4 regions of the Erwinia persicina genome follow, and region 1 is predicted to be linked to each of the others. Evidence: riboswitches for the same ligand, from Rfam matches in the RefSeq annotation. Region 1 holds a riboswitch; each other region holds the start of a gene.
What was found. Region 1 has a riboswitch for thiamine pyrophosphate ahead of K6L24_RS21650 (FAD-dependent oxidoreductase). Riboswitches for the same ligand answer to the same signal wherever they lie in the genome.

Region 1 (7,183 bases):
GACCAGTGACGCGTCTATGTTCACTTCTGACATGTCATTAACGATCACCGCCACCCGGCGGCCTTCGCGGTTGTTCAGTATGTGATTGAGCAGCGTGGTTTTACCGGCTCCCAGGAAACCCGACAGCACCGTAACGGGCAGGCGGCTGTCGTTTATGGCTATCTTGGTGTTTTCTGACATACAGGTATCCTCTCAGACGTTGACAACGCGTTTCAGGCCCTCAGCAGGCTACCTGAAAATCAATATTGTTATGTTATAACATAACAATATTTGTTGTCATCCCTTACTTTTATCCGGGCCGCAATATCAGGCGTGACGCGGTATAAGGGTCATGCTGTGCTCACTCACCTCCGGCGCGCTGGCGTTGTTCGCATTCAATCCAGCACCTTTTTCCAGTGGTCCCCACTCAGGTCGGGTGGCGATTTTTTGTATGAAAACTACAGTTAATCGCCCTTTTTTCCTAACGATTTGCAGCAATAATCGCCAGCTGTGTGAAGCCCCGCTGTTCCAACGCCATCGCTGCTTTTGCCGCACGAATACCGGTGGCACATACCAGCACAATCCGGCGGTCGGCTGGTGGTTGCCAGCGGTCGATCTGCTCTGGCAGAATGCGCACAGCGCGATCGCTGATACTGCGAGGGGCTTCCTCTTCGCTGCGCAGTTCTACAATATAATCGCGGCTGGTCAGCAACGGCCTGTCAATAAAGGGGACGCCGGGTCTGTCTGGCTCATCTGCGCCGTCAAAGCGAAACTGCCGGAAGTGCCACGAACTGAAATCACAGTTAATCAGGCAGCCAAGCGGTGAGGGTGAAAATCCGAGCAGGATACTGAGTGCCATCTGAGCCTGAAGCGCGCCCAGCGTCGCCACCGCCGGCCCCATGACCCCGGCGGTATTGCAGTTCGCTGCGCTGCCTGGCAACTGCGGGAAAAGTGCACGGTAGCCGGGTGCTCCGCCGCAGAAGCCCCCCACGTAGCCCTGCCGTCCCAGCACAGAGGCGCTGACCAGCGGAATGCGACGCGGCAGGCAGGTGTCGGAGAGCAGATAAGTGACGGCGAAGTTATCGGCGGCATCAATAGCCAGATCAATGCCCTCCAGCGCCTCGGCGACCCGGCTTGCACTCAGCGCCAGTGGCCGTGCATCCACGACACACTCGGGGTTACGCCTGTAAAGGGCCTGCTGCGCGCAGACTGCTTTCAGATTGCCAATGTCCCCCATCCCGAAGAGCGTCTGGCGATGAAGATTGTGTTCCTCCACCCGATCGCCGTCATAAATCCGCAGGTAACCGACACCGGCCCCGGCCAGCAGCGGCAGCAGCGTGGCACCCAGTCCGCCCGCGCCCACTACCAGTACCCGCGCATGGTGCAGGGCCTGCTGCCCCGCATCGCCGATTTCCGGTAACATTGACTGTCGTTGATAGCGACTCATCGGCTACGGCTCCCGTGAGTGAAACTGCGCCATACCAAAAATCGGCGTCGAGGCGCTGGCCATATCGCGACGTTCGACCAGACCGGCCTGCCGGGCATCCCGTCCGGCCTGTATGGCAGCAGCAAAGGCCCCTGCCATTCGAACCGGATCCTGCGCTTTGGCAACAGCGGTATTCAGCAAAATACCGTCGAAACCCATCTCCATAGCCTCAGCCGCCTGACTGGGCGCACCAATCCCGGCGTCGATAATCAGCGGAATATCTTTAAACCAGGCGCGCATTGAGCGCAGCCCTTCTCTGTTACGCAGCCCCTGGCCGGACCCGATTGGCGCGCCCCACGGCATCAGCAGTTCACAGCCTGCTTCGATCAGTTTTTCACCCAGAATCAGGTCTTCTGTGGTGTAGGGAAACACCTGAAATCCGTCAGCGCAAAGGATACGCGCTGCCTCCACCAGGGCGAACGGGTCGGGTTGCAGCGTATCGGCATGACCGATCACCTCCAGCTTGATCCACCGCGTATCAAACAGCTCACGCGCCATATGGGCCGTGGTGACGGCCTCCTTCACGCTGTGACAGCCCGCCGTGTTCGGCAGAACCCGCTTATTCAGCCCGGTCAGCAGCTCACGAAAGGCGGTACCGTGGCTGCCTTCACGGCGCAGACTGACGGTGATAATTTCACTGCCGGAGGCCGCAAGCGCCTGCTGCAGGATCGCCGGAGAGGGGTACCCGGCGGTACCGAGCAGAAAACGTGACTGGGGTACAAAACCGTAAAACATCGTTTATCCTCCCTGCATGGGTGACAGGACTTCGAGTTCACAGCCTGGTGTGATCGGCTGCGTTTCATAGCGGGTGCGGGGCACGAACTGTCCATTTAACGCGCTGGCGACACAGCCTGCGTCAATCTGTTGTTCGCGCAGCAATTCCGCCAGGGTGCGGGCGGCAGTATCGACCGGCTGGCCGTTAAGCTGAATTTTCATATCAGGTTTTCCTGTATCAGTTGCTGCATCAGGTTTTCCGCCATCACTGGCGCGAGAAGAAAGCCGTGCCGGTACATGCCGTTAACGGACCAGACGCCGTTATGGCGATGAATGGCAGGGACATTATCAGCGTAAGCCGGTCGCAGCCCGGTGCCGCTTTCCAGCACTCTGGCTTCGGCCAGTGCCGGGTGGATGGCGTAAGCGGCACTTAACAACTCCATCATGGCGCGGGCGCTAATGGGGCTGTCATCATGGCTTTCCACCATGGTCGCCCCCAGCATAAAGCGCCCCCCCGTGCGCGGAACGAGGTAACAGGGAAAGCGGGGATGGAGCAAGCGGACGGGCCGGGAGAAGTGCACCTCATCGCTGTGCAGGATCAGCATTTCACCGCGAACGGCGCGCAGTCCCGGTTGTTCGTGGGCAGCGTGGATCCCCGGCAGTCAATAACCGTGCCGCCGGGCTTGTCCTGATGGAAGTCAACGCCGTGTTGAAGCAGGCTGGCCCGCAGTTGCTGCAGCGCGCTGCGCGGGTCGAGATGGGCCTCGCCGGCAAAGAACAGCCCGCGGGCAAAGCGCCCTTCCAGGGCGGGTTCCAGCGTGACCGGTTCCACCCACTGATGGGCGTGCGTCATGCGCGAAAAACGGGTGAGTTCAGGCGCGTCGCGCGGGGGAGCGACCACCAGGGTGCCCTGATGCTCCACGCCTTTGACACGCGCAGCCCACCACGGGGCAGACCGCTGGCCCAGCTCAACAACCTCCGCCGGGGCGCTTTCGCCTTCGCACCAGGGGGCCAGCATTCCGCCTGCCCAGTGGGATGCCGCATCATGCTGCGGTGAAGTGATCACCTCCACGGCCTGGCCGTGCTCTGCCAGCATCGTGGCGATGCACAGCCCGGCCACGCCGTCACCGATCACAGACCAGCGGCTCATGAGGTAAGGATCCTGACAGGGAGAAGGGGTGTTACCAATAGCGTCACGTTAGCCTCTCAAAACTTGATGAGACCCGTGATAAGGATAAGGAAAAAGGCGGAGGCGGAATAAACACAGGCCTGCGCGCGGGTACGCTGGGTGGCCGGCTGGCCCGTCATCAGGGTACGCGTCTTCCTACGCCAGTATCAACTGGGTCAGGTTCTAAGGGTCGCTACGCCGCGATAAATCGCTCATTAGCCTCTCAGTCTCTCTGGCGAGACTCCCCTGACAGGAACCAGTTGTATTTTACCGGGTGGGAATCGTCAAGCGATATGCGGTTTTAATGGGGAAAAAGACGGCATTTTGAGACGCTGAAATTTTTTTTAATTGAATGCTCAATCAATAAAAACTATCATTCGTGCTTCTGTTTACACAAAATTTACTTTCCGGAGGCGATTTGAGTCAAGAGTTATAACGATTAATCAATAAATTACACTAATATTCATCCTGATGGTTCTCCCAGTGTAATTAGCGGATATACGGCGGATTTTACCCAGTATGCGCTAATGCGCGCTTCGCAGAGCGGACTTCAGGTTCTTTCCCTGATCATTTTTTGCGGAGACATTATGCCGACGACTGAAATACCAGGAAAGCCTCAAAAAGATCGTATCAACCCCGTGGTTTTCTACACCTCAGCAGTACTGATTCTGCTGTTCTCCATGACGACTATTCTGTTCACTGATTTTTCCGATCGCTGGATCAATCGTACCCTCGACTGGGTATCCAACACCTTCGGCTGGTATTACCTGCTGGCCGCCACGCTGTATATCGTGTTCGTTATCTTTATGGCCTGTTCCCGCTTTGGTTCCATTAAGCTCGGCCCTGAGCAGTCCAAGCCCGAGTTCAGCCTGATGAGCTGGGCAGCCATGCTGTTTGCTGCCGGTATCGGTATCGATCTGATGTTTTTCTCGGTCGCCGAGCCGGTCACACAGTATATGATGCCGCCAGAGGGCCAGGGACAGACGATGGAAGCCGCGCGTCAGGCGATGGTCTGGACGCTGTTCCACTACGGTCTGACCGGCTGGTCCATGTATGCCCTGATGGGCATCGCCCTGGGTTACTTCAGCTACCGCTACGGCCTGCCTCTGACCATTCGTTCGGCCCTGTACCCTATTTTCGGTAAACGTATCAACGGGCCAATCGGTCATACCGTGGACATCGCCGCCGTACTCGGGACGATTTTTGGTATTGCCACCACATTGGGCATCGGCGTTGTGCAGCTGAACTATGGCCTGAAGGTGCTGTTTGATGTACCGGAAGGGCTGACGGCGCAGGCCGGGCTGATCGTGCTGTCGGTCATCATGGCCACTATCTCGGTCACCTCTGGCGTGAATAAGGGCATTCGCTTCCTGTCAGAGCTCAACGTGCTGCTGGCCTTTGGTCTGATCCTGTTTGTGCTGTTCGTCGGTGATACCAGCTTCCTGCTGAACGCGCTGGTGCTCAACGTCGGGGATTACATCAACCGCTTTATGGGCATGACGCTGAACAGTTTTGCTTTCGATCGTCCAACTGAATGGATGAACAACTGGACGCTGTTCTTCTGGGCCTGGTGGGTCGCCTGGTCACCGTTTGTTGGCCTGTTCCTGGCGCGTATTTCCCGCGGCCGTACTATCCGCCAGTTTGTGGTAGGGACGCTGACCATTCCATTTATCTTTACCCTGCTGTGGCTGTCGATCTTTGGTAACAGCGCCCTATACGAGATTATTCACGGCAATATGGCCTTCGCTGAAGAAACCATGGCGCACCCGGAGCGCGGCTTCTACAGTCTGCTGGCACAGTATCCTGGCTTTACTTTCAGCGCCTCAGTGGCCACCATCACCGGCCTGCTGTTCTATGTCACTTCCGCAGACTCTGGTTCCCTGGTGCTGGGCAACTTTACCTCGCGTCTGGCGGACATCAACAATGATGCGCCAAACTGGCTGCGTATCTTCTGGTCAGTCACCATTGGCGTCCTGACGCTGGGAATGCTGATGGTTAACGGCGTGACGGCGCTGCAGAAGACCACGGTGATCATGGGACTGCCGTTCAGCTTTGTGATCTTCTTTGTGATGGCCGGTCTGTATAAATCGCTGCGGGTGGAAGATCATCGTCGGGCCAGTGCCACGGTGAACACGCCACCGGTAGCGGTATCGCGTGACGATCGCCTGAACTGGAAACAGCGCATTTCACGCGTGATGAACTATCCGGGAACGACCCACACCCGCAAAATGTTGGATAACGTCTGTCGTCCGGCAATGGAAGAAGTCGGGCTTGAGCTGGAACGTCGTGGTGCCAAAGTGCAGGTGAATGAGCTGCCGGCGGTGGAGGATGAGCGTCTGAACCATCTGGAACTGCTGGTTGATATGGCGGATGAGCAGAGCTTCCTCTATCAGATATGGCCTCAGCGTTACTCGGTACCGGCCTTCACCTACCGGGCGCGCAGTGGCAAATCGGATTACTTCCGTCTGGAAACCTTCCTGCTGGAGGGTACGCAGGGGAACGATTTGATGGACTACACCAAAGAGCAGATCATCAATGACATTCTCGACCAGTATGAGCGTCACCTGACCTTCCTGCATATTCACCGGGAAGCACCGGGTAATTCGATGCCCTTCCCCGAAGCATAAACCCTTAAAAAAACCAGACTCCGGTCTGGTTTTTTTTTGCTCAGAAAACCGTGACGTTCTCCTTATTATTGTGGAAGGGTGCTCAGGCGAAACGTTTCGCGCCGGCAACACAGAGAATAATTGCCGCCGCACTGACCACCATACTCAGGGCAACCGGCTCGTGAAGGAACAGCGCGCAGAGCAACAGACCAAAAAACGGCTGTAGCAGCTGGAGCTGTCCGACCCCGGCGATGCCACCCAGCGCCAGCCCGCGATACCAGAAAATAAAACCAATCAGCATACTGAACAGTGAGACATAGCCAAGGCTGAACCAGGCGGGCGCGCTGATCCCCTGCCAGCTGTGCGGCAGAGTCATCAGGCCCGTCACCACCATGACCGGTAGCGACAGCAGCAGCGACCAGCTGATCACCTGCCAGCCGCCCAGCCGGCGCGACAGTTCTGCCCCTTCCGCATAGCCCAGTCCGCACAGCAGAATGGCCGCCACCATCATCAGGTTTCCGGTCAGCGATCCCCTCCGCCGGCTGAGAGAGCAAAACCTGTCACGATCCCGGCGCCCAGCAGGGAGAAAAACCAGAAGGCCCGCGCTGGCCGTTCTCCCCCGCGCAGCACAGCGAAAATGGCGGTGGAAAGCGGCAGCAGGCCGATAAAGACCAGAGAACAGGCGGCGGTCATCTCACGCAGGGCCAGGGCCGTCAGTAAGGGAAAGCCGACCACCACGCCCGCAGCCACCATCAGTAGCGATACCCTGTCGCTGCGCCCGGGACGTCGCTGCCTCAGCGCCAGCAGCAGTCCCCCGGCGACCAGTGCGGCAATCACCGCGCGGGCAGAGGTGAGAAACAGCGGTGAAAATCCGCCGATGGCTACCCGGGTAGCCGGCAGGGAGCCGCTAAAAATCATCACGCCAAAAAGTCCACTCCACCACCCTGATGTTGTGCGCTGCATAAGTCCTCCGTGTAAGTATAAAAACAGGTATATCCCACGCATAGTAGAGGTCAGAACGGCGGATTCGAAGATACACTACCCCTACAATCAAGTTGTTCTGTATGGGGCGTCTTTCCCATACAGTTGATCACTGACAGGCTGGAATACCGATGACGCTTACCGAAACACTGATTGACGAAATCCGCCGCAGTATTCTGACCGGTACGCTGGCAGCCGGTGACCGGCTGATGTCGGTGCGCCGCTTTGCTGCCGCCAGGAGTGTGTCAC
Region 2 (7,183 bases), on a different replicon from region 1:
ACCCGTCGGGCAACCAGAGCCGTTGACGGCAAACAGGCTAACGACCCTAAGAAGCTGGCGCAAGCTTTACTCAGACTAGCTAATGAACAGCAACCACCATTGCGTTTCACCGCGGGTGCTGATGCAACCGAGATATATGATCGTGTCCTGGTGGAAAAAAAGCATGAACTTGATTTGTGGCGGACACTTTCTGATTCACTTGCTTTTTAAATGATGCGTTTTGTTTCACAACCACTTATATAATATTATTTTTATCACTGCGGGTAACTTAACGATGACCACTCGGAATATCACTGGCAGTGATTACTCCGGAGATCAGTGACTATATTGAATTGTTAGTTTTATTTATTAATGCAGATTATGCAAGGCACTTAAAACTGTCCCCAACAGGGTACTTATTTTTCGCCTGCACCTGATAAGCACTCAAACCTGGCATAGGCTTGTACCGACATTAATAATTCACTAATTGTTATATCATGTGACAATATATATTACATATTACGTTCTTTCATCGGTATATCTGTTGCTATCTCTACAATACAAACAGGATTAAATTATGAACGCAAAAGTAAAATTTGACGCTTTTAAAGCACAAAGAGTATTCAGCTCAGATCAGGTATTGTTGGATTTTTTTGACTCATTACCCCCCGTCAGTGTTGATGAAATTCAATCAATATGGGCCGGAGGAGACTTTGATACCGGTCACTGGGCCACCCGCTCCCTTGATGAAGTAAAATGGTTCGGGAAATGGTTCCGTAGTGCTTCAGATGCCATGCCCCTGGTCTGCTATGATGACAAAGGCAATCTGTACTCTAATAAAATGATGAAGGGAGAGGCTTCTCTCTGGCAAATTGACTTTCGTGGGAAAATCTCAGCAACGATGGTCTACGATGGCGTACCAATCTTTGACCACTTCCGTAAAGTGGATGATGACACATTATTGGGGATCATGGATGGTAAATCCTTCGAAGGAGCACCAGACATTGTTCAGGATGGCCATTATTATTTCTTCTATTTAGAAAGAATTGACAAAATGCCCGCCCCATTTATTGACGCTTAAAACGATTCAACCTGTCCGTTGATACAGCACTGAGCGATACATAATAATTTCTCAGTCTGTGGCTTACCGTAGTGAATGGGGGAAAGAGCACCCCCGTTTTTTCTGATTTTTCCTGCCATAACAGCAGAATCGTTCCCTCCTGTCCTGCCACATTCTCTTTTCAGCAGATTTAATCTTATTGATACACTGCATCAAAAAATGCCAGTTCCAGCCTGACTGCACGCTGGAAAAAATCCTCGCACAACGACCGTTGTTCAGGCCCGACGCGATCCAGTTCGTGGCGTAAAAAGGCGACAAATTCGCAAAAATCAGGGTTATTGTGCAGGGTAATCCACTCAGCATGAACGAAACTGGCAGGCAGCATTTCTGGTGCCTGTGACGCCCAGTCAAGATACAACCACTCGGCTACATTCAGAACCGTCAGGATGGCAGCATAGGAACGGGTGGCGGCAGCTTCAAGCATAATCGCTTTGAATCCTACCGTCGGTGCCGTGTCAGACTGCACATTGCGCTGCTGCTCACTGACGCCCAATGCCGCAAATGCGCGAAGAAAATAGGTATTCTCTTCGGATGACACCATACCGGCGCAGCGGCCAAAACACAGGCGCGCGGCAGGCGTGTCGGCGCAGGCAATAGCAGATCCGACTAAGGTCAAAAAACTGTCGAGAAAACGATAATCCTGCACCAGGTAGTTGATCATCACCTGGTGGTTAATGCTGCCGTCATACAGCTCCCGGACAAAACGATGCGTGACGGCCTGTGACCATTGTGACTGACTCAGGGTACGGAGGGTATCGGTAAATCGGCTGGTCATTGGGTAGTCCTTTTAGCAGAGACTACCGGCAAAAGTCAGGTAAGCTGCCCCATCCCTCCGCCGGTATGATCCGGATCAGGTATTAAGGGTCATCGTGCTGTAGCATTAACGATTTCTCAGCCAGCTGTGCCTGGCTCCCCCTGGAGACTCAATTAAGTCAGGAAATTATGGGGCCGTCAATATTGCTGATGACGCTTAAAGTGAGAGCCAGCGCCGGATCGCGGGTCGACCGAAAACGTCGCCCCTACGCAATGTGCTCGGCTAATAATGCCGAAAAACCCTGTAATGTCTCGCCCAGCGGCCCGTCATTATTCAGCGTGATACACCCTGCTGCCACCGGTTCCGCTGCACGTTTCAGCCGCTGTTCAATGGCGGCCTCATCCTCGCGCCCGCGCTGGCGCAGGCGGCTGGCCAGCACCTCAGGCGATACCTGCAAACAGACTGCCAGCAGCTGTTCACCGTAGCGCTGCCGCGCAGCCTGAAGATGCAGGCGTGAACCGTTGACCACGACGTCCAGCCCGGCCGCCAGCCAGCGGTCGATTTCAATGCCGAGCGCATAGGAGTACTGATGCGCCTGCCAGTCGAGAGCAAACAGGCCATGCGCACGCCGCCGCCGGAACTCCTGCTCGCTGAGGGCGACGTGATTCTCCCCCCCGGCGCTGGCACTGCGGGTAATATAGCGATGCGCGACAATGACCCGCTCCGGTGCGCACTCGCGCAGGGCCAGCAGCAGGCTGTCTTTACCGGAGCCCGAAGGCCCCATCAGCCAGATCAGCCGCCCCATCAGAACACCGGCCTGCCCTGCGCCCAGACGCGGGAAACGTACACCTGTTCACGGTGCTGACGCACCAGCACCAGATCGGCACGTTTGCCCTCACCGATCGTGCCGCGATCGTCAAGGCCGATGGCGCGGGCAGGATTACGCGTGACCAGCGCCACGGCCTGAGGGAGCGTCATGCTGTTGTTTTCATCACGGGCCAGACGGAATGCCGCATCCAGCAGGCTGGCCGGATAGTAGTCAGAGGAGAGGATATCCAGCAGATCGATCTGCGCCAGCGCGCTGGCCGCCACGTTGCCAGAGTGCGAGCCGCCACGCACAATATTTGGCGCACCCATCAGTACCTGCAGGCCCAGCTCGCGCGAAGCGCGTGCGGCTTCTTCGGTGGTCGGGAACTCCGCGATCACACTACCGACCCCTTTCGACTCCACGACGTGCTCATACGTCGCATCATCATGGCTGGCCAGTGGAATATGATACTGACGGCACCAGGCGGATATGGCCTCGCGGTTCGGGGCTGACCAGCGGGCGGCCAGCCGCAGCTGATCGGCCTCATAGGCATCAAGCTGGAGATCGCTGAGCTGATACTTGCCGCCAAAATAGGTGCGCCATGCCGCCAGCGACACGTACTGACGCTGGCCCGGAGAGTGATCCATCAGCGACACCAGCGACAGCACCGGATTGCACATCAGCTGTTCAAACAGCGGCAGCGTGGAATCATTCGGCAGCTCACAGCGCAGGTGCAGGCGATGTTCTGCGCGGTTCAGGCCGTGCTTCTGGCTGTGGCGGATCGCATCGATCATCTTGTTCAGATTCTCCATGCGGTGACCGCCGTCGCGCACGTCGCCGACGCTGATGGCATCCAGCACCGTGGTGATACCGCTGGCGACAATCAGCGCATCATGGCTGCTCATGGCAGAGTGCGCAGGCCAGTCCACCTTCGGCCGCGGGGTGAAAAATTTATCCAGATTATCGGTATGCAGCTCCACCATGCCCGGCATCAGCCAGCCGCCTTCGCCGTCGATGGCCGCCGGCAGTTGGCTCTGCGTATCGGAGAACGCCCGGATCACGCCGTTTTCACAGGCCAGTGACCCCGCCACTACTTCATTTTCCAGAATCAGTCTGACGTTATTGATGATCATTCGGCGTGCTCCAGTGCAGCGGGCTGCATCACATGCAGACGGTCAGCGATGCGCTCACGCACCGCATTATCATGAAAAATGCCCACAATGGCCGCACCGCGCTGGCGGGCCTCTTCAATCAGCGCCACCACGGCGGCACTGTTAATGGCATCCAGCGAAGCCGTTGGCTCATCCAGCAGCAGGATCGGTGAGTCGGCAATAAACCCCCGCGCGATATTAACGCGCTGCTGCTCACCGCCGGAGAAGGTTGAGGGTGCCAGCGCCCACAGTCGCGGCGGCACGTTAAGACGCGAAAGCAGGGATTTTGCCCGCGCCTCGCTCTCATCACGGGCCACGCCGCGCTCCAGCAGCGGCTGCATCACCACCTCAAGGGTGGAAATCCGTGGGATCACCCGCAGGAACTGGCTGACCCAGCCGATCGTCTCGCGGCGGATAGCGAGGATCTGCCGCGCCGGGGCAGTCACCAGATCGACCCACTCCTGCTGATGCGCCACCCAGATATGCCCGCTGTCCGGCAGATAGTTGGCATACAGCGACCGCAGCAGCGTGGACTTACCGCTGCCCGAATGACCGTGCAGCACCACACACTCTCCCGCCGACACCTGCAGCGAGGCGTTACGCAGAACCGGCAGCTCTGCGCCGTGCTGATTGTGCATCACAAAAGTTTTTGACAGATTTTCGACGCGCAGTTTCAGATTCATTTTCATTCCCTGCAAAAAGGTTAATCCCCCAACGGGACGACCACAAAAAGGTCACCTCGTCTCCGTCGTGGCCGACCCGCTTTTCCGGTCGGCCAGCAACACCGGATTCAGACAATCGATGACACCAGCAGCTGGGTGTACGGATGGTGCGGGTCGTCCAGCACCCGGTCGGTGAGTCCGCTCTCGACCACCCTGCCCTCTTTCATTACCAGCAGCCGGTGGGCCAGCAGGCGGGCGACGCCGAGATCGTGGGTGACAATCACCACCGCCAGATTCAGGTCGCGCACCAGGCTGCGCAGCAGGTCCAGCAGGCGTGCCTGTACCGACACGTCCAGCCCGCCGGTGGGCTCATCCATAAACACCAGTGTGGGGTGAGTCACCAGATTGCGGGCAATTTGCAGCCGCTGCTGCATACCGCCGGAGAAGGTGCCCGGCAGGTCGTCAATGCGCGCCAGCGGGATCTCCACGTCCTGTAGCCACTGGCCGGCGGTTTCGCGGATCTGCCCGTAATGCCGCTGGCCGACCGCCATCAGTCGCTCACCGATGTTGCCCCCGGCAGACACCTGCGCCCGCAGGCCGTCCATGGGATACTGATGCACCACGCCCCACTCGGTGCGCAGCAGGCGGCGGCGGTCGCTTTCGCTAAGGGCATAAAGGGCCTGCCCCTGATAGATAATCTCGCCGTGCTGCGGGGCCAGGCGGGCAGAGATCGACTTCAGCAGCGTGGTTTTACCGGAGCCGGACTCGCCGACAATGCCCAGCACCTCGCCGGGATACAGCTCGAAAGAGACATCGCTGAACCCTTTGCCCGGGGCATAAAGATGGGTTAACTGACTGACCGCCAGCAGGGGGGACTCGCGCTTCATGATAGTGTCTCTTGTTGCTGATGGCAGTAGTCGGTGTCGGAACAGACAAACAGGCGGGAACCGGCGTCATCGAGCACCACTTCATCCAGATAGCTGTCGCGTGACCCGCACAGCGCACAGGGGTGATCCCACTGCTGTACCGTGAAGGGATGGTCGTCAAAGTCGAGACTTTCCACTTTGGTATAAGGCGGCAGCGCGTAAATCCGCTTTTCGCGCCCGGCACCAAACAGCTGCAACGCGGGCATCATGTCCATTTTCGGATTATCAAATTTTGGGATCGGCGACGGGTCCATCACGTAACGGTCGTTGACCTTTACCGGGTAGGCATAAGTGGTGGCGATATGGCCGTAGCGGGCAATATCTTCATACAGTTTGACCTGCATGATGCCGTACTCCTCCAGCGCGTGCATGGTGCGGGTTTCGGTTTCCCGCGGCTCAATAAAGCGCAGCGGTTCCGGGATCGGCACCTGGTAAATCAGGATCTGGTCTTCACTCAGCGGCGTTTCAGGAATGCGGTGCCGGGTCTGGATCAGCGTGGCATCCACCGTCCGCTCGGTGGTGGCCGCCCCGCTGACGCGCTGGAAGAAGCGGCGGATAGAGACCGCATTGGTGGTGTCATCCGCCCCCTGGTCGATCACCTTCAGCACGTCATGTTCACCGATCACGCTGGCCGTCAGCTGAATACCGCCGGTGCCCCAGCCGTAGGGCATCGGCATCTCGCGGCCGCCAAAGGGTACCTGATAGCCGGGAATGGCGACGGCTTTCAGGATGGCGCGACGGATGGTGCGTTTACTCTGTTCATCAAGATAGCCGGGGTTATAACCGCTCAGTTCAGTCACGGTGCGCCTCCTGGTATTCCGCCCGCAGGCGTTTCAGCAGCTCCAGTTCAGCCTGGAAATCCACGTAATGGGGCAGCTTCAGGTGTGAGACAAATCCCGCCGCTTCCACGTTATCCGCATGCGAGAGGACAAACTCTTCGTCCTGCGCCGGGCTGGTTATCCGTTCACCGTGCTCCTCCGTCTGCAGGGCCCGATCCACCAGCGCCATCGCCATCGCTTTCCGTTCCGCACGGCCAAACACCAGCCCGTAACCACGGGTAAAGTGCGGCGCATCCTCTTCCGGCGTGGTAAAGCCGTTGACCATTTCGCACTCGGTCAGCATCACTTCACCAATGTCCAGCGGAAAGCCCAGCTCTTCCGGGACAATGTCGACCGTGACCCATCCGGTGCGGATCTCCCCGGCAAAGGGATGGGTGCGCCCGTATCCGCGCTGCGTGGAGTACCCCAGCGCCAGCAGAAAGCCTTCATCGCCGCGCACCAGCTGCTGCAGACGCGCCGATCGCGGCATCGGGTAGGCGGGTGCATCGCGGGTGATATCCAGCGGCTCACTGCCGTCATCTTCTTCACGCCGGGCCAGCCCTTCCCGTGTCATCAGATCAAACATATGCGGGCACTCTGCCGCCAGCGGCTGCTCCGCACGCGGCGTCACCGGGGTCTTGCCTTCCGCCAGCAGGGTGAAGTCCAGCAGGCGGTGCGTGTAGTCAAAGGTCGGCCCGAGCAGCTGTCCGCCGGGCAGATCTTTATACACCGCCGAGATACGGCGCTCGACGCGCATCGCCCCGCTGTCCAGCGGCAGGCTGTCAGCCAGACGCGGCAGCGTGGTGCGGTAGGCGCGCAGGAGAAAAATCGCTTCGACCAGGTCGCCGGCGGCCTGTTTGATCGCCAGCGCTGCCAGTTCGCGGTCATGAATGCCGCCTTCGGTCATCACGCGATCCACCGCCAGCCCCAGCTGCTGTTCAATCTGCGTACAGGACAGCTCCGGC
Region 3 (7,183 bases), on a different replicon from region 1:
CCCCCATGGTGCGGGCCAGGTCGAGATAGTCCTGATTGACCCGCCTGAGCCCGTCAAACAGGGTCGACGTGACCGGGAAAAAAATCACCAGCACCGCCATCGCCACTTTGGCGCTGATGCCAAAGCCAAACCACAGAACCAGCAGCGGGGCCAGTGCAAATACCGGAATGGCCTGGCTGGTCAGCACCACCGGCATCAGCCAGCGCTGCAGACGGGGGGAGACGATCATCAGGATGGCCAGCAGTGACCCCAGCAACACGCCCAGCACCAGCCCGGCCAGCACTTCCGATGCGGTGATCAGGCTGTGATAAGCGAGAAAGGCGCCCCCCTGCCACAGCGCACTGGCTACCGCGATGGGTGAGGGCAGCAAAAACGCGGGAATGGCACTCAGGGTGAACAGCCACCACAGCAGGATCAGCCCCACAAAAATCATCAGCCCGCGAGCGTGACCTGCCAGGCTGGCCCTCATCCTGCCGCCCTCAGCAACTGTTGTAACAGCGCCCCCTGGCTTTTCAGCAGGTGAGCATCATCCGGCGCGCGCGGCGGCAGACCGCCAATGGTATGAGTGTCGTCGATGGCCGCAGGGTGCCCGAAGAGCACCAGCAGATGGTGGCTCAGGCGGCAGGCTTCCATCGGGTCGTGGGTGATCAGCAGTACGGTGCGGTCCGCCAGCACCTCAGCGGCCAGCGTCTGGATCTTCGCCCGCGTCAGCGTGTCGAGCGCAGAGAAGGGTTCGTCCATCAGCACAACGGGGCGGTTCTCATACAGGGTGCGGGCGATGGCCGCACGCTGGCGCATGCCGCCGGAGAGGGCGGCGGGACGAAGGCCGGCATAGTCGTGCAGTCCGACGCGCGCCAGCAGGTGGTCAGCCCGGTCAGTATCGGCGGGCTCCCGGCGCAGCCGCGCGCCGAGGGTGACGTTGTCGCGGATCGACAGCCACGGATAAAGCAGATCTTTCTGACCCATCCAGGCGATGCGCCCGGCCAGCGGCAGGCCGTCGCTGCCGCAGACCGAACCGGCGTCGGGCGGAAGCAGCCCGGCAATGATCTTCAGCAGGCTGGTTTTGCCGCAGCCGCTGGCCCCCAGCAGCGCGACAAAACGCCCGGCGGGAATATCCACGCTGAGATCGCTGAAGAGCGGGCGCGGGCCGAAGCGCAGCGTCAGATGGCGAACCGCGATGCCCGGCGGTGGCGAAGCGGAATGGGCGGTCATGGGGTCGCTACCGCGTTGAGTCCCATCTGCCAGAAAGCCGACTCCAGGCGGGTAGCGGTGGTAAAAATCTCGGACAGGGCAGGGAAGCGGCTTTCGGCTCCCCGCTGCTGGCCGACCGTTTCCAGCAGTGCAAGGGCGGCACGCACCCCGGTGAGGTAGTCCGGGTCCGCATAGTTGCGGATCCAGGAAGCGTAAGGGCTGCCAGCCAGCACCGTCCTGGGAGAGGCCAGCAGGCCCAGGCCGATTTCGGCATACCCTGCCACACAGGGGAGCAGGGCGGCCAGCAGATCCAGCGCGTCCCCTGAGTGACCGATATCCAGCACGTAGCGGGTGTAATTCATGGTTTCTGCCGCCTCCGGTTCAGCAGCCATCTGTGCCTCGTTCAGCCCCCAGCTCTCGCAGTAGCGGACGTGCAGCGGCAGTTCGCTGACAATGGCATTGAGCGAAGCGGTAGCGGCACGCATCTCCGGCAGCGTGCGCAGCTTGCTGACCAGCAGCGCCCAGGCACGGGCAAAGTGGATCAGAAACAGGTAATCCTGGGTCAGATAGCGGCGAAAGGCGGTTTCGGGCAGCGTACCGCGTGAAAGTTGCTGAATAAACGGATGCGCCACATAGTCCTGCCAGTCGTTCCCCGCCTGCTGGCGTAAACGTCCGTACAGGCCGTGGCTGAAATCGACAGGCTCAATGGTGTTCGACACAGAATCCCCTCATTTAAGTGGCGATCCAGGTGCGCGGAGGTGTGATCAGGCGAGAATAATGCCTACCCGTCCCTTCGCTGGCATGACCCAGATCAGGTTCAAAGGGTTCGGCTTATTACGCCATCTCAGCCCATACAGGACACCCCTCGGAGTGAATTGTTATACGATAATTCATTTTGGATAGCAATCCTTGCCAGGTGGCGAGATAGCGCGTACTTATACTGAATTGATTCGTTTTATCCTGTTGAGAAACCCTATGAAAAGTATTGGATTCCTGTCATTCGGTCACTGGACACCGTCCCCGCAGTCCGGCACCCGTTCAGCCGCTGACGCCCTGTTACAGTCTATCGACCTGGCCGTGGCGGCGGAAGAGCTCGGTGCAGACGGCGCGTATTTTCGCGTCCACCACTTCGCCCGTCAGTTAAGTTCCCCCTTCCCGCTGCTGGCCGCCGTCGGGGCGAAAACCCGGCGCATTGAGATTGGCACCGGGGTGATCGATATGCGCTATGAAAACCCGATGTATATGGCGGAAGACGCCGGTTCCGCTGACCTGATCTCCGGGGGGCGTCTGCAGCTCGGCATCAGCCGTGGCTCGCCGGAGCAGGTGATCGACGGCTGGCGCTATTTCGGCTATCAGCCCGCAGAAGGGGAAAATGAATCGGATATGGCGCGTCATCACACCGAGGTGCTGCTGGATGTGCTGCGCGGCGAAGGCTTTGCCAGACCAAACCCGCAGCCGATGTTCCCCAATCCCCCTGGGATGCTGCGCGTGGAGCCGTTCTCTGAAGGGCTGCGTGACCGTATCTGGTGGGGGGCCGGTTCCAATGCCACGGCGGTGTGGGCGGCAAAGCTGGGCATGAACCTGCAAAGCTCAACGCTGAAAGACGATGAGACGGGTGAACCCTTCCACATTCAGCAGGCGGCTCAGATCCGCGCCTACCGGGATGCCTGGAAAGCCGCCGGACACCTGCGCACGCCACGTGTCTCGGTGAGCCGCAGTATCTTTGCGCTGGTGAATGACAGGGACCGTGCCTACTTTGGCAACAGCGGCAAAGAGGGGGACAAGGTGGGCTATCTTGATGAGAAAACCCGGGCGATTTTTGGCCGCAGCTACGCCGCAGAACCGGACCGGCTGATTGAACAGCTGGCGCAGGATGAAGCGATTGCCGAAGCCGACACGCTGCTGCTCACCGTGCCGAATCAGCTGGGGGTGGATTACTGCGCGCACACCATTGAAGCGATCCTTAAGCATGTGGCGCCAGGGCTGGGATGGCGTAACTAACCGGGGGCTGGGGAACCGCCAGGCCTGCCTGGCGGTGACGTCAGTGTTAAAAGAGGTATTTCGCCCGCACGCGTGCGCCATAACGTGGCTGATGATTTCCCCGATCGTCATCGGCGGCATTCAGCCATGACGCGTAACCGCCAAGATAGACCGTGAAGTTGGGCATATCGAGGATATCGGGAAGCTGCCAGGAGGTATGCAGGGTATGAATGTCGTAGCGCCCCGGCTGGAAGATAGCGCAGTCAGCGGTACACTCCTCACTGACACCGGACGCTGAGAATTCCGCGATATTATTATGGGCGTAGATATAGCCCAGTTCGACACGATGCCAGAGAGCATTAATCCCGGCGCTAAAATCGGTTTCCTCCCGGGCATCCATATAGGCCGTATTCACGTTCACCACGGTGCCATTCTGCGGGTTGTTCTTTAACGTATTCCACGTCATGGTCAGCCCGTAGCCGGTGCGCTCCGACTGATCGCGCCAGCGGCCTTCGCGGTCGGTATAGCCATAGGCGTTATTCACGATATTGCTTTCCATGGCGGCGGCGACGGACCAGATATCGGATCGCCATGCCACAACCGGGCGCACGTACATCACATTTTTCTGGTTTTCCATCGTGCGGCCGTGATAACGCTGATCCACATACAGCGCGCTGCCATCCTCAATCAGGGTGTTCACTTCAACGTACCACTTATCCCAGGTTTGACTCAGCAGCAGGTTACCGCCGCTGTTACTGCGGCCGCGCGCCTCCTTCATCATATAGATATAGCCGTAGCCGTCGCTGTACAGATCGTTAGCGGTATTGCCCGAGTATTCGATAAAGGTGTCCTGATTGAGGGGAAACATATCCCAGGCTTCAAACCGCCCGGTCTTCACCTGCCAGCTGTCTTTCTGACCGAAAAAGAAAGCCGCATCGTCCAGATTCATTTTCCCGCGAATATCGGCCAGCGGCTGAACGTTGAATCCGGCATATTTCCCTGCAGAACCCTGGCGGATCCCCTCCACGCCTAATAATATGCGGCCGTTAATATCCCAGCGTTCTTTACTGCCGGGAGCCCAGCTTTTATTGCTGCTGGTTTTTAACGATGTCAGGCTGCCCGTGCGGCTGGCCGCGTCGGCATTAAATTCCACATCGCCATAAAAACGCAGTTCCGTCGGGGTGTTCAGGCTCACGGCGAGGGGAGGCGTGGTGGCCGCGTGGGGAGTGGTGGCGTTATCCCCCCGGGTGTTCTGTTTTAATTTCACCATTTCCGCTTCTGCCCGGTCGGCGCGTTTTTCTGCATTTTTCAAACGCGCTTCGAGTAATAGAAAACGCTGTTCAACGCTTAAGGTACTTTCAGCAAACAGGGTGACCGGAAAGATCCCGGCGCACAGCATCATCCCGACGGCTATTTTCATCGATAAATTCCTTGCACATTATTTTGTAGGGAGGCAAAAGGCTCACCCGCGGTCACGGGTGAGCCGCAGGGCAGTGCGTCAGGCTAAGTCCCAGGCTCCGCACGCGGTGACGTCCGCGCTGCCGGACCAGGCAAACAGCGACAGCTGACGCTGCCCGGGGAAAATACGGCTGGTCAGGCAGGCTTCGCCATCGTTGACAAACACTTCCACCGAGGAGCGGTCAAAGAAGATGCGCAGGGAGAGCGTATCCCCGGCAGGGAGCGCGACGCTGCGTTCGCCACTCAGACCGCAGAGCGGATAGTGACGTGCCAGCACCAGGCGCTGGGACTGGTTGTCAACATACAGGCGCAGACCGTCTGACAGGCTGATGCCGTACTGTTCCGCATCGCTGGTGGCCCGGTTCCAGCTGACGAGCACCTCACTGGTTTCACAATTTTCCATGACGCACTGCTGCTGGTTTTTCAGCCTCCCGGCAGGCCACGGATGCCAGCTCTGGCGCAGGCATTCCACCTCTCGCGCCGGGGTCATCTGCAGACGATGATCGGCCGTCAGGGTGAGCTCCCGGGGCAGGGTAAGCATGCCGCACCAGCCGTCCTGCTGCTCTGGCATCGCTGATTCCCAGGTGTTCATCCACGCCATCACCATCCGGCGGCCGTCCGGTGTGACAAAGGTCTGCGGGGCATAAAAATCATGGCCGCGATCCAGTTCGGTGAAGTCACCCTCTTGGGTAAAGTCGGTCCCTGGCTGCCAGTGGCCGACAATATAGCCACTCTGGAACAGGTTGCGGTGGTCATAGCCCCGGGCCTGGATGCCCTGGGGAGACATCAGCAGGATCTGTTTGCCTGCCAGAGTGAAGAAGTCCGGGCACTCCCACATAAAGCCGAGGTGCGGCGGGGCCTCAGCCAGTATCCCGGCATCTTCCCAGCGGTGCAGATCGTCAGAGCGGTAAAGCCTGACCTGCCCGGTATGCGCTTCACGGGCACCGACCACCATGTACCAGTGCCGTCCTTCCCGCCACACTTTAGGATCGCGGAAGTGATGCAGCCCGGCAGGGGTGTCCAGCACCTGACCCTGTCGGCTGAAATGGATGCCATCCCGGCTGGTGGCGAGACACTGCACCTGGTAAAGGTTATCGTCACTGGACGGGTCGCCGTGAAATTTATGGCCGGTGTAAACCAGCGCCAGCTCATCCCCGTTGACCACTGCTGAACCAGAAAAACAGCCGTCTTTATCTTCCGGCCCTTCTGGTGCCAGGGCGACGGGCAGGTGCTCCCAGTTGACCATATCAAGGCTGCGGGCGTGACCCCAGTGCATCGGCCCCCACTGCGTGGAGTAGGGATGATGCTGATAAAAGGCGTGATACCAGCCGTCAAACCACACCAGCCCGTTCGGGTCGTTCATCCATCCCGCCTGGGGAGCAAGATGATAGCGGGGATACCAGCGGAGGGTAATCTGGTCGCGCTGGCGGATCAGCGCCTGTTCAGCATCTTCAAGTCGAAATGTCATCACTGTTCACTCTTGAGTGGTGAGAGGGAAGAAGGGGCCGGAGGCGCGCCTTCTGATAAGGATTTCTGATTACGCAGCAGAAAGACGGAGAAAAAGGTGGTGCAGAACACCATCAGCCCCATGATCAGGTAGGACTGAGCAAAGCCATATTTCTCGTAGCTGTAGCCCGCCAGCGGGGACAATACCGTTGCAATCACCGAGCTGGTGCAGGCAAAGCCCACCAGGTACAGGGTTGAGGAGAGGCGTTTGTCAAAATGCAGGCTGTTGTATTTAAAAATGGACACCAGCAGCACCGGCAGTTCCAGCGCGTGCAGCAGTTTGGTGATGGAAATCAGCAGCGGGCCTTCCACCATGCCTGACGCCACCATGCGCAGCGCCATCACCATCCCGGCAAAGATCAGCCCGTTTTTTGCGCCGATACGGTTTACCATCCACGGGGCGCAGAACATGCCGGCGGCTTCCAGAAAGACCTGGAAGGAGTTCAGGTAGCCGAACATGGCATTGCCTTCGCGCAGGGTGGGGAACTGGGAAGCGAAGTAGACCGGGAACTGCTGATCGTACACCCCATAAATACAGGTGCCGACCACGAAGAACACCAGTGCCCAGAAGCGGGGCAGCGTCAGTAAGCGCAGGGCATCTTCCAGGGTCACTTTACTGATGCCGGTTTCCAGCTTTTCCAGGCTGGCGGGGGTGCTGACGTTAAGCCGCGCCAGCAGGATAAAGAACACCACGCCAGAGCAGGAGGCCACCAGGAAGTTAAGTTTCGGGTTGAGATTAAACAGCAGTCCGGCGAAGAAGGTCGCCACCGCCCAGCCCAGCGAGCCCCACATGCGGGCTTTACCAAACTCAAAGGTACTCTGTCGTGCCACGCGCTCGGTATAAGACTCCAGCACGCCGATGCCGCCGTTAAAGGTCATGCCCACAAACAGTCCGCCGAAGATGCTGCCGACTAAGATATTGATTTTCAGCAGGTAGCCGAACAGTAAGAAAGCCGGGCCGGAGAGGATCAACAGGGCGGTCATGTACCACAACAGGTTTTTCCGTAAGCCCAGCCGATCCTGAATAAAGCCGTAGCAGACCTGCGCG
Region 4 (7,183 bases), on a different replicon from region 1:
CAACGGATGATGTGCCCGGGATCAGCAGGATGTTAGGTGAACGGTGAAGAAGCCAGGCCAGGGCGATCTGCATGGGGGTGGCGTTGAGCTGTTCGGCAACGCGGGTCAGCGTAGCAGACTGAAGCGGATTAAACCCGTTAAGCGGGAAGAACGGCACATAGGCAATCCCTTCCCGGGCCAGCGCATCAATCAGCGCATCATCGGTGCGGTGTGCCAGGTTGTAATGATTCTGAACGCAGACGATTTCGCAGATTGCGCGTCCTTCGGCAATCTGCGCCGGGGTGACGTTGCTCAGACCAATATGCTTAATCAGCCCCTGCTGCTGCAGGGCGGCCAGCGCCGTCAGCGGTGCTTCAATGGAACCTTCCTGTGGCTGGGCGGTATTAAACATGATCCTGAGGTTCACCACATCCAGCTGTGCCAGCCCCAGGTTTCGCAGGTTGTCATGGACGGCATTGACCAGCTCCCCGGGGGACATGGCCGGGATCCAGCCGCCTTTTTTATCTCTCAGCGCCCCAATTTTGGTCACCAGCGTGAGGTCGTCAGGATAGGGCGCGAGTGCCTCGTTGATCAGTTTGTTGGTGATATGCGGGCCGTAAAAATCACTGGTATCAATATGATTGACGCCGGCCGCCACTGCCGCCCTGAGAACCGCCAGCGCGCGGTCAGGATCGTTGGGCGGGCCAAAAACGCCGGGGCCTGCCAGCTGCATTGCGCCATAGCCCAGTCGTTTTACCTGACGCGAACCCAGAGAGAAGAGGCCGGATGTACGGATGTTGTGCATAGTTATTTCCTGAAGGAGAGGTGGGATAACACGGAACAGCGAGGTTTTATCTTAAGCCCGCGCATCACGTCCTATCCATGCTATAAAGTCCGTATTATCTTTTTAATCGTCCAAAATTAATCATGGATCCTCTTTCTGATATTCTCGCGTTACTCAAGCCACAGCAGTATGTTTCCGGCGTCCTCGACGTGGGCGGTGACTGGGCGGTGCGTTTTCCACCTAACGCGGGCATCAAATGTTATTCAATGGTGTCGGGCGGCTGCTGGCTGTCCGTCGAAGGGGAGACTGACCCGGTACGATTGTCGGCGGGGGACTGCTTCCTGCTTCCTACCGGACGTCCCTTTGTTATGGCCAGCGACCTGTCACACCCGGCGACAGACTGGGCGGTGGTGTTTGCCGGCCCGCGCGCCGGCGGGGTGATCCGTCACAACGGCGGGGGAGACTGCCTGATGACCGGCAGCCGCTTCTTCCTGGACGACCCCCACGCCACGATTCTGCTGACCATGCTGCCTGCGGTGATCCATCTGCGGGCGGAAAATGACCAGGCGACCCTGCGCTGGCTGGTTGCGCAGATGATGGCCGAGCTGGATGAACAGCGTCCGGGACATGCCCTGATCGCTGAACATCTGGCGCATATGATACTGATACAGGCGCTGCGGCAGCATATGGAGTCGGGTGGTAAAGGGGACGCCGTGGGCTGGCTGTATGCCCTGGCCGATCACCAGCTGGGTGCGGCGCTGCAGGCCATGCACGCCGATCCGGCTTATCGCTGGACGTTACCATCGCTGGCACAGCGTGCCGGTATGTCCCGCTCGGCCTTTGCGCTGAAGTTTAAAACTAAGGTCGGGTCGTCAACGATGGATTATCTGACCCGCTGGCGCATGCTGCTGGCCGGAGACAAACTGCTGAACACCGACCTGCCCATTTCTGCGCTTGCGCCCTCGCTGGGCTATGAGTCCGAAAGTGCCTTCAGTACCGCCTTTAAACGCACGATGGGCTGTTCGCCGCGTGACTATGTGCGGCGTCATTCCCCGCCGGGGGGCCGATCGCGCTGAAGATACCCTGATGACCGACGGCAGGGCAGCACGGCCCGGGGCTTGCCAATACTCTGCCACTTCCTTATGCTGGCACCGACTGTAAAAAATCATCACTGACTCGGGGTGCCCTTCTGCGTGAAGGCTGAGAAATACCCGTATAACCTGATCTGGATAATGCCAGCGTAGGGAAGTCAGATGCCCGACCGGCATCGCCTTCTTGATCGCCGGTTGGGAGCGAAGAATGATCCAACCTCAAGACCTCAGCCATGCCGATATGGCGCATTCCCTGCGGCTGTATCGTCAGCATTCCCCTCTGACCCACTGTATGACCAATGATGTGGTACAGGCCTTTACGGCTAACGTGCTGCTGGCGCTGGGGGCTTCCCCGGCAATGGTGATCGATCCGCAGGAGGCGGCACAGTTCAGCCCTGTTGCCGATGCCCTGCTGGTGAATGTCGGTACGCTGACCCGCAGCCGCAGCGAAGCGATGCTGGCGGCCATTAATGCCGCCAGGCAGGTCGGGCGTCCCTGGACGTTAGATCCGGTAGCCGTTGGCGCACTGGACTTCCGCACGGCCTTCTGCCAGCAGACGCTGGGACTGAAACCGGCCGCTGTCCGGGGTAACGCTTCCGAAATCATGGCGCTGGCCAGGCAGAGCGTCAGCGGCCGGGGCGTCGACAGCCGGCACGCCTCCACGGCGGCGCTGCAGGCGGCTGTTTCGCTGGCGCAGGAGACAGGCGCGATTGTGGCCGTCACCGGTGAAACCGATTTTATTACCGACGGCCTCCGTACCCTGAGCGTGGGCGGCGGCGACCCGCTGATGACGCGGGTGGTAGGGACCGGCTGTGCGCTGTCGGCGGTCGTGGCCGGCTTTGCCGCACTGCCGGGCGACCGCCTCACACATGTGGCCAGCGCCTGCCGCGTGGTGTCGCTGGCCGGCGAGCGTGCGGCTGCAGCGGTGGACGGGCCAGGCAGTTTCATTCCGGCCTTTCTTGATGCCCTGTACCGGCTGAACCCGGAGGTGCAGTGATGAAAAGGATTAACGCGCTGACAATTGCCGGTACCGACCCCAGCGGTGGGGCAGGGATCCAGGCTGATCTGAAAGCATTCTCCGCGCTGGGTGCGTATGGCACCAGCGTGATCACCGCGCTGGTGGCGCAGAACACCACCGGCGTGCAGTCGATCTGCCGCGTTGAGCCGGCGTTTGTTGCCGCGCAGCTGGATTCCGTTTTGTCGGACGTGCGCATCGATACGATTAAAATTGGCATGCTGTCAGAAAGTGCCATCGTTGAGGTGGTGTCCGGGCGGCTGAAACAGACCCGCGTTCCCTGGGTGGTGCTGGATACGGTGATGCTGGCCAAAAGCGGCGATCCGCTGCTGTCGCCCGAGGCGGTGAGTACGCTACGGGATCGACTGCTGCCGCAGGTTTCACTGATTACACCTAACCTGCCGGAGGCCGCCGCACTGCTGGGATGTGCGCAGGCGCGCAACGAGGAGGAGATGCGCGAGCAGGGACGGGCGCTGCTGGCCCTCGGCTGCCAGGCTGTGCTGATGAAAGGCGGTCATCTCAGCGAGTCGGAAAGCCCGGACTGGCTGTTCACCCGTGAGGGAGAACAGCGCTTTACTGCGCCACGGGTGAACACCCGTAACACGCATGGCACCGGCTGTTCACTCTCGGCGGCGCTGGCCGCGCTGCGCCCGCGCCACGATGACTGGCCCACGACCGTTCAGGCGGCCCGGCACTGGCTGCAGGGCGCACTGGAGCAGGCGGACTCGCTGGAAGTGGGACACGGGCAGGGGCCGGTACATCATTTTCATCAGTGGTGGTAAGCGGTAAAACCCGGGTTCCAGGGGAAGATTTGTTGAAAACAGATCTTTCCCCTTCATCGGTTGGCGAAGGCAGGGCAGTTTTCAGTCCACAGCGGGTATCAGGACCGTGATGACGAGGCCTGCGCGAGGCCTCTTTGGCCGGTCTGGTTTGCTCAGACGTGACCGATGAAAAAACTGATAATTCATCCGAGGGCTTGCTTCCTCTTCGGCTACTAATACCATCGCCAGAGGAAGGGGGAGAAAAGCCCTTTACATTCACCATTCAGCCGCGAGCATTGTGATAGATTTGGCAAACGCATAATCAGTTCTTACCGCAGAGGTGTGCTTTGCATCCTGAATCCGTGTTCCTTAGCCAGTTTAAAGCGATCTCACAGCAACTGATGATCGATCCTCGTGAGAAAATTAATCAACTGGCTCTTCTTTTATCAGAGAATAGTATATTTCTGGATGAAAGTAGCGAAACGATTGATATGATTAACGCCATTTCTCATTCGATTGAGAGTGACTTCACAATAGCTTCTTTACAGGCGATTGAAAAAAGTAACTTCTGTTTCTGGCAAAAGCTATTACTCAATAAGAAGATGGATATTTTCTTTTTCGGTGATGAACGTCATGCTGCTTTCTTTTTTGACATTCTTGATAAAGAAAAGGTCGGCAACCTTTTTTATATCAACGTGACTGCCGGAGGGGAGATGGATACCGAAGCCTTCCTGTCCCCGTTACAAGAAAGCTGTCATCCGGTAATCATTTATGACCATGGGGCTGATGCGGTAAAGAGTCTCCCTGAAACCCAGGGGGTAATGTTGATGGCTGATTTTCAGCAGGTGATGGTATTAAAGGCACTGCCTTTCTCTGTTGAGCATGATCCCTTCATCGCTTTTCTGCAGCATAAACATAATATGATGCTGGCAAAGAAGCCGCCTACGCTCGTGTTGGGGAACTCTTATGGCTATTATGCTTTACCAGCAAACTGTCTGAACAAGGCGGTTAACCTGTCAATGCATAGTCTGGATCTTCGACAAGCACACACCATGATTCAACATTATTCTGAAAGTAAAAAAATCAAATCAATCGTGCTGGCCTGTGGTTATTTCGATCTTTTTTACGAGTTATATAAAACGCGTGAGAAAGAAAACGTGCGCGTGGTACATATCATGAGTCATTATAATCATAAAAATAATATTATCCCTGATAATGATATTTCAACTAAATACCTGCATCATTCTGATGAAAGTCTGCTGGCTCATTTTTTACCCGTGCTGAAGTCCAGCGATCGCCTGACGGAATTTAATTACGCACTGGATGATGCAGTCAGTCTCGCCAGCACCAGTGAGAACCTCGAAAAGCAGATTAATCAGGCATCTTCTATTGCCTGTGAATTGTATGAAACCACGTCTGAAACTCGTGCGGCCTTGCACAGTAAGCTTTATAAATACAAGGAAAGTAAAAATATTAATTCAAGATTGATCGCAGAGATGCGTGATCTGGCGAAAGATAAAGGTATTCGCATTCACTATGTTATTCCTCCTTTTCCAGAAAAGTACGTTGAATCTGTTCAACCCGCGATGATCGCTGAAACCCGGGCTTTCCTGAAAAGTATGGAAACTTATCATTTCAGCTATCATGATTTTAATGAGGATAAAAGCTTTATCCGCACGGATTTTCGTGATGGCGATCACCTTAATTATCATGGGGCGGTTAAATTTGTAAAAGCGCTGAAGAAGAAAGGGCTGGTGTTGTAAACCTCACGACGTTAGCTCAACGATGTCCCGGACAGCTTACCCCGATGCACGCTCATGACACCCGCGCTTTTTTGTGCGGATCGTTCTGAAAAATGGAGTCAGCAATTTGCCTTAGTGCCGGTTTTGGGTTCACCCTGTTGAGGTCAGAAAAACTGACCCGCGGGCCGTGGCAGCATGGCCCCGACACCACTTAACAGGAGTTATCATGACGGACATCGTTCAGTTATTGGGCAAAGAAGCGGATTCTCTTTTGCAACATCGCTGCATGACTATTCCAGCGGACAACCTCTACCTGCCGGGAGCGGATTATGTCGATCGGGTGATGGTCGATAACAATCGTCCCCCGGCCGTACTGCGCAATATGCAAACCCTGTACAACACCGGACGTTTAGCCGGGACAGGTTACCTCTCTATCCTTCCGGTCGATCAGGGTGTTGAGCATTCCGCCGGCGCCTCCTTTGCGGCGAATCCGCTCTACTTCGATCCGAAAAACATCGTCGAACTGGCCATTGAGGCAGGCTGTAACTGTGTTGCGTCGACTTATGGCGTGCTGGCCTCAGTGTCGCGGCGCTACGCACATCGCATTCCTTTTATGGTCAAACTCAACCATAACGAAACCCTCAGCTATCCGACCCAGTATGACCAGACGCTGTATACCAGCGTGGAGCAGGCCTTTAATCTGGGAGCGGTCGCCGTCGGGGCCACCATCTATTTTGGCTCTGAGCAGTCGCGCCGGCAGATCGAAGAGATCTCGGCAGCGTTTGAACGGGCGCATGAACTGGGGATGGTCACGGTGCTGTGGGCCTATCTGCGTAACGATGCCTTTAAAAAAGAGGGCGTGGACTATCATGCCAGTGCGGATTTGACCGGGCAGGCCAACCACCTCGCTGCGACCATTGGTGCGGATATCGTTAAACAAAAGATGGCTGAAAATAATGGCGGCTATCAGGCGCTGAAATTTGGCCATACCGATGCGCGGGTGTACAGCACGCTGACCAGTGAAAATCCGATCGATCTGGTGCGTTACCAGCTGGCGAACTGTTATATGGGCCGTGCGGGGCTAATTAACTCCGGCGGAGCAGCAGCGGGCGAGACCGATACGGCAGAATCAGTGCGGACGGCGGTGATCAATAAACGGGCCGGCGGCATGGGGTTGATCCTCGGGCGCAAGGCGTTTAAAAAATCGATGAAGGACGGGGTGGCGCTGATCAATTCAGTGCAGGATGTCTATCTGGCGAAAAACGTCACTATCGCCTGACGGTAAACAGGGCTGACCAAAAAAGAAGGTCAGCCCGTGCATGATACGGTTAAGCATGCATTGTCGCGGTGAAACGGGAATCCATGTTCTCTCGGGGCGGCCTTTTTCCGGTCGCCCCGCTATCGTTTAAAGCGTTTCAAACCATTCGCTGTTCTGCTCGGCAATCGGGGTAATGGAAAAAATCATCTCCTGCAGATGACGTTGCAGCGCCAGCCCGGCGGCATCGGCATCTTTTGCGCACAGCGCCTGATAAATCTGCTGGTGCTGCTCAATCAGGCTCTCCGGGGGAGAAACCTTACTCAGCGTCAGAAAGCGCACGCGGTCCATCGTCGCCTTGATATTCTCCACGGTCTGCCACGCCAGCTCGCAGTCAATACTCTGCGCAATCAGCCGGTGAAATTCATCGTCCAGCAGCAGGAACGCCTGGCTGTCGTGGCGGTCGGCAGCCAGCCTCTGTAACTGCAGATTATGTTCCAGAGCCGCCAGCCCTTCAGGCGTGGCCTCTGTCGCCGCCCGACGCACCACGGCAGCC

Region 2: linked by a shared signal. The riboswitch ahead of K6L24_RS08430 (TenA family protein) and the one ahead of K6L24_RS21650 (FAD-dependent oxidoreductase) in region 1 are both predicted to bind thiamine pyrophosphate.
Region 3: linked by a shared signal. The riboswitch ahead of K6L24_RS08565 (TenA family protein) and the one ahead of K6L24_RS21650 (FAD-dependent oxidoreductase) in region 1 are both predicted to bind thiamine pyrophosphate.
Region 4: linked by a shared signal. The riboswitch ahead of thiM (hydroxyethylthiazole kinase) and the one ahead of K6L24_RS21650 (FAD-dependent oxidoreductase) in region 1 are both predicted to bind thiamine pyrophosphate.

Annotation. Positions count from the first base shown of each region.
Region 1 covers NZ_CP082142.1:17,778-24,960, reverse strand. Annotated here, with positions in the region: gene zigA (zinc metallochaperone GTPase ZigA) at 1-180, opposite strand, end outside; gene K6L24_RS21665 (HesA/MoeB/ThiF family protein) at 461-1,426, opposite strand; gene K6L24_RS21660 (thiazole synthase) at 1,430-2,200, opposite strand; gene thiS (sulfur carrier protein ThiS) at 2,204-2,401, opposite strand; partial or broken gene K6L24_RS21650 (FAD-dependent oxidoreductase) at 2,398-3,329, opposite strand; TPP riboswitch at 3,484-3,605, opposite strand; gene K6L24_RS21645 (choline transporter) at 3,935-5,974, shown strand; partial or broken gene K6L24_RS21640 (DMT family transporter) at 6,057-6,916, opposite strand; gene K6L24_RS21635 (aminotransferase-like domain-containing protein) at 7,066-7,183, shown strand, end outside.
Region 2 covers NZ_CP082141.1:1,884,007-1,891,189, reverse strand. Annotated here, with positions in the region: gene K6L24_RS08440 (oxidoreductase) at 1-210, shown strand, start outside; gene K6L24_RS08435 (DUF4334 domain-containing protein) at 557-1,060, shown strand; gene K6L24_RS08430 (TenA family protein) at 1,236-1,874, opposite strand; TPP riboswitch at 1,910-2,025, opposite strand; gene phnN (ribose 1,5-bisphosphokinase) at 2,119-2,658, opposite strand; gene phnM (alpha-D-ribose 1-methylphosphonate 5-triphosphate diphosphatase) at 2,658-3,794, opposite strand; gene phnL (phosphonate C-P lyase system protein PhnL) at 3,791-4,495, opposite strand; gene phnK (phosphonate C-P lyase system protein PhnK) at 4,603-5,361, opposite strand; gene K6L24_RS08405 (alpha-D-ribose 1-methylphosphonate 5-phosphate C-P-lyase PhnJ) at 5,358-6,200, opposite strand; gene K6L24_RS08400 (carbon-phosphorus lyase complex subunit) at 6,193-7,183, opposite strand, start outside.
Region 3 covers NZ_CP082141.1:1,915,661-1,922,843, forward strand. Annotated here, with positions in the region: gene K6L24_RS08555 (ABC transporter permease) at 1-469, opposite strand, end outside; gene K6L24_RS08560 (ABC transporter ATP-binding protein) at 466-1,212, opposite strand; gene K6L24_RS08565 (TenA family protein) at 1,209-1,898, opposite strand; TPP riboswitch at 1,963-2,067, opposite strand; gene K6L24_RS08570 (LLM class flavin-dependent oxidoreductase) at 2,167-3,192, shown strand; gene K6L24_RS08575 (carbohydrate porin) at 3,239-4,591, opposite strand; gene K6L24_RS08580 (glycoside hydrolase family 32 protein) at 4,670-6,097, opposite strand; gene K6L24_RS08585 (MFS transporter) at 6,097-7,183, opposite strand, start outside.
Region 4 covers NZ_CP082141.1:1,622,984-1,630,166, forward strand. Annotated here, with positions in the region: gene K6L24_RS07330 (aldo/keto reductase family oxidoreductase) at 1-784, opposite strand, end outside; gene K6L24_RS07335 (AraC family transcriptional regulator) at 907-1,839, shown strand; TPP riboswitch at 1,931-2,027, shown strand; gene thiM (hydroxyethylthiazole kinase) at 2,063-2,851, shown strand; gene thiD (bifunctional hydroxymethylpyrimidine kinase/phosphomethylpyrimidine kinase) at 2,851-3,651, shown strand; gene K6L24_RS07350 (hypothetical protein) at 3,978-5,393, shown strand; gene fbaB (class I fructose-bisphosphate aldolase) at 5,599-6,651, shown strand; gene K6L24_RS07360 (GntR family transcriptional regulator) at 6,778-7,183, opposite strand, start outside.